DNA from 2 places in the Proteiniborus ethanoligenes genome. Region 1 is predicted to be linked to the other one. Evidence: a T-box and tRNA genes for the amino acid it is inferred to sense, from the RefSeq annotation. Region 1 holds a T-box; the other holds one or more tRNA genes.
The links. The T-box of region 1 lies ahead of serS (serine--tRNA ligase). A T-box ahead of a tRNA ligase gene usually reads a tRNA of that ligase, here a tRNA-Ser.

Region 1 (2,208 bases):
TTATGTTTAAGCTTCCAGGAGAAGAAAAAGCAGAATTTTTAATAACAGTTCCATATACTCCAGCCAATAGATCTAACATGATATCCTTATTAGTAGGGAGAAATGATGGGGATAACTTTGGACAGCTTATAATATATAAGTTTCCTAAGAGCGAAACTATAGATGGACCTATGCTGATTGAATCTAGAATAGACCAGGATTCTGAAATATCCCCGCAGCTTACTTTATGGAGTCAAAAAGGCTCAAACGTATTAAGAGGAAACCTACTTATAATTCCAATAGAGGATTCCCTCCTTTATGTAGAGCCAGTATATTTACAAGCAGATAATGAAAACAGTCTTCCAGAAATGAAGAGAGTAATAGTAGCATATAAAAACAAAATAGTCATGGAAGAAACTCTTGATTTAGCACTATCTAAAGTATTTGGACAGCTAACTGTAGAAGAGGATAATAAAAAACCTGGTGCTGTAGTAGATATAGACATAGAGGATAAAGATGTAGAAGAGCTTGTAAAAAGAGCCAATGAATTATTTATAAATGCAAAGGAAGCATCACAAAATGGAGATTGGGCAAAATATGGAGAGTATATTAAGCAACTAGAGGAAGTATTAGTAAGGCTAGAAAGTGTGCTTGTGCCAGAGGAAGTAGAAGAAGAACAATAATATGCATAAAGTTAGAGAATTTAGCAAATAACTATTGCAAGAAAGTTTTGTATATGTTAGAATATTCATTAAATTAATAGGATGCAATGATAGGAAATAGTAAATATATTTATATCTTAAGAGAGCCAATGGTTGGTGAGAATTGGTGCTATAGTATATTGAATCCATCCTTGAGTATTTTACTGAAAAGGTAAAACCTAAGCAGGGGATATACTGCAAAGAGTGAGCTGAATTAATTATTTAGCTAACTAGGGTGGCAACACGGGAGATTCTCTCGTCCCTTATATAATCTATAAGGGACGGGAGTTTTTTTATTTTTTAATATTAAAGGAGGAGTTAAAATGCTAGATATTAGAAGAATTAGATTAAATCCAGAAGAAGTAAAAGCTGGTCTTGCAAAAAGAAACGGTGAATATGGTATTGATAAAATATTGGAATTAGACGAAAAAAGACGCCAGCTTTTAGTTCAGGTAGAGGAAATGAAAGCAAGACAAAATCAGGTATCAAAACAGGTTCCTAAGTTGAAAAAGGAAGGTAAGGATGCAACAGAAGTATTAAATGAGATGAAAGAGCTATCTCAAAAGATTAAAGATTTAGATACTGACGTAAAAGAGGTAGAAAATCAACTAAACGATATGCTGCTTCGTATACCTAATATACCTAATCCTAATATTGCAGTAGGTGAAAGTGACGCAGATAATGTTGAGGTAAGAAAATGGGGAGAGCCTAGAAGCTTTGAATTTGAGCCTAAGGCACATTGGGACATAGGAACAGACCTTGATGTATTAGATTTTGAGAGAGCTTCAAAGATTACAGGCGCAAGATTTACTATATTCAAGGGACTAGGAGCTACCTTGGAAAGAGCAATAATCAACTTTATGCTAAACCTTCATGCTGGCCAACATGGTTATACTGAAATCTCACCACCGTTTATGGTAAATAGAGCTAGTATGACTGGAACTGGACAGCTTCCAAAGTTTGAAGAAGATGCATTTAAGATACCAGATAAGGACTTTTTCCTAGTACCCACTGCAGAAGTACCTGTTACTAATATTCATAGAGACGAAATTTTAGATGAAGAAAAGCTTCCAATATACTATACTGCATATACACCTTGCTTTAGACAAGAGGCTGGTTCAGCAGGAAGAGACACTAGAGGTCTTATAAGAAACCATCAATTTGATAAGGTAGAGCTTGTAAAGCTAGCTAAGCCACAAACTTCATATGATGAGCTTGAAAAGTTAACAGAAAATGCAGAAAAGGTGCTACAGCTATTTAATATACCTTATAGAGTAGTGGAGCTATGTACAGGAGATTTAGGGTTCTCATCTGCTAAGACCTATGATATAGAAGTATGGATGCCTAGCTACAACAGATATGTAGAGATTTCTTCTTGCAGTAACTTTGAGGACTTCCAATCAAGAAGAGCAAATCTCAAATACAGAGATAAGGAAACAGGAAAGGTAGAATATGTCCACACACTAAACGGCTCAGGTCTTGCTGTAGGAAGAACACTAGCAGCGATTCTAGAAAACTTCCAAGAAGA
Region 2 (2,208 bases), on a different contig from region 1:
ATCTTAAAAGATACTAGAGAAGATATATATAGAAATGAACTAGTACTTATAACACCTGAAGAATACAAGGATGAAATTAAATCTATAAAGGATATAGTAGGCACAGATTTAAAACTAGCACTGGGAGTTCCAGAAACAGTTCCAGTAGGCCAGTATTCAAAGGATGCATTAGAGTATTTAGGAATATGGGATAAGCTAGAGCCAAACATAGTATTTGCTAAGGACGTAAGTCAAGTGCTTGCATATGTAGAGAAGGGTGAAGTAGCAGGGGGGATGGTTTATAGCTCAGATGCAGTTAGAGCAAAGCAAAGCTATCTAGCCGAAACTTTTGCAGAAGAAACTCACAGGCCAATTGTATACCCTGCAGCAGTAGTTGCATCAACTAAAAACAAAGAGGCTGCATCAGAATTCTTAAAATATTTAAGAACAGATAAAGCAAAAGAAATATTAGAGAAATATGGTTTTAAGATATATGAAAAATAGGCTGGGATGTAAATGATAATAAATCCAATACTAATGTCATTAAGGATAGCAACAGTATCTACTATTTTCACATTAATAGTAGGATTATTAATATCAAGATTATTAGTAAAATTTAATTTTAAAGGCAAAGATGCTATAGAGACATTTCTCTTATTGCCTATGCTATTACCACCATCTGTTGTAGGCTATGGTTTGCTAGTTCTCATAGGTAGAAGGGGAATAATAGGCAGATTTTTATATGAAGCATTTGGAGTAAAGCTAATTTTTACATGGGTGGCAGCTTGTATAGCTGCCTCCGTAGTTTCTCTTCCTCTTATGTATCAAAGCTGCAAAAGTGCGTTTTTAAAAGTAGATCCAGTATACGAAGCAGCAGCCATGTCTCTAGGAGCCAATAAAATAAAGGTGTTTTTAAAAGTAACTCTTCCTCTTGCCCTGCCAGGTATAATAAGTGGGATAGTTCTTTCCTTTGCTAGAGCCTTAGGTGAATTTGGAGCTACTCTTATGGTTGCAGGTAATATACCTGGAAAAACACAGAACATACCCTTGGCTATATACTATGCAGTTGAAGTAGGAGATAGCAAAACTGCAAATATATTAGTATCTATAGTAATTATCTTTAGCTTTGCTGTAGTCTATGGTATGAATTGGTGGTTAAAGAAAAAAGATAAACAAAATTGATAGATTGACATACTCTCTATTTTAAGCTATAATATAAATCTGTGATTATAAATTAAACACATTAGCATGTGGAGAGATGGCCGAGTCTGGCTGAAGGCGCTCGCCTGGAAAGCGGGTAGACGGCTAAACCGTCTCGCGGGTTCGAATCCCGCTCTCTCCGCCAATTAAATTTTGCCGTGCTAGATGGGGAGGTAGCGGTGCCCTGTAACCTGCAACCCGCTATAGCAGGATTGAATTCCCAGTCTAGGCATCCTGTTGTGAGGTCTGCCCTAGGAAAGTGATGTTGACGATTTGGTCCTGCGCAACGGAAATCTATGAACCCCGCCAGGTCCGGAAGGAAGCAGCGGTAAGTGGACTCTTTCGTGTGCCGCAGGGGTACCTAATCCGAGTTAACTACTTAGGTAACGCTTGTAGCAGTATGTCAAAACTGGGTGCACGGCTTTAAAAAATAGATTATGGATATCCATAGTCTATTTTTTTTGTTTTTGTAAAAAATAATTTGTTAACTAAAATCTAGTTAAAAAAAGGATTTTTTATTTTATTGTAGAATAACCTTATATTGTGAGGACAATTCTAGCGAAACATGTAGAATTATGCAAAGCTTTTGTGCTTTGCGGAAAATTCGTTTGTTTGACCCGATTATTATGATGGCAGGTGACCTTTATGTTTTCAAATACATATAGAAAAAAGCTGATAATAATATTTACCATAATAGCTATTATTCCTATTTTATTATTTGCAGCTAGCACATATACAAAAATTAACACCTATATAGTAGAAGAAAATATAAAGGCAAAAAATTTCCACCTTGAAAGCGAAGCTGAAAAGCTTGATATATGGTTTACAGTAAATGCTGAGAAAATATCTGATTTATCAGCTAATTATCCTCTAATAAAAGAACTCATGATTCAGACAGATGGTAAAAAAAGAGTTAATGAGTATCTTTCTTCCCTATTAAAATCCTCAAAAGAAATAATTAATATAAGAATAGTCACTGAAAACTCTGAGGAGTATTCATCAAAACCAATTCTTTCTTCAGGAGATCCC

Region 2: it encodes a tRNA-Ser, which carries the amino acid that the T-box ahead of serS (serine--tRNA ligase) is inferred to sense. The anticodon was not compared.

Annotation. Positions count from the first base shown of each region.
Region 1 covers NZ_FNQE01000010.1:9,087-11,294, reverse strand. The annotation lists gene BLV37_RS05370 (UPF0182 family membrane protein) at 1-662, shown strand, start outside; T-box leader at 740-947, shown strand; gene serS (serine--tRNA ligase) at 1,004-2,208, shown strand, end outside.
Region 2 covers NZ_FNQE01000011.1:16,652-18,859, reverse strand. The annotation lists gene modA (molybdate ABC transporter substrate-binding protein) at 1-483, shown strand, start outside; gene modB (molybdate ABC transporter permease subunit) at 496-1,161, shown strand; tRNA gene BLV37_RS05880 (tRNA-Ser) at 1,232-1,324, shown strand; RNA gene ffs (signal recognition particle sRNA large type) at 1,336-1,600, shown strand; gene BLV37_RS05870 (HD domain-containing phosphohydrolase) at 1,825-2,208, shown strand, end outside.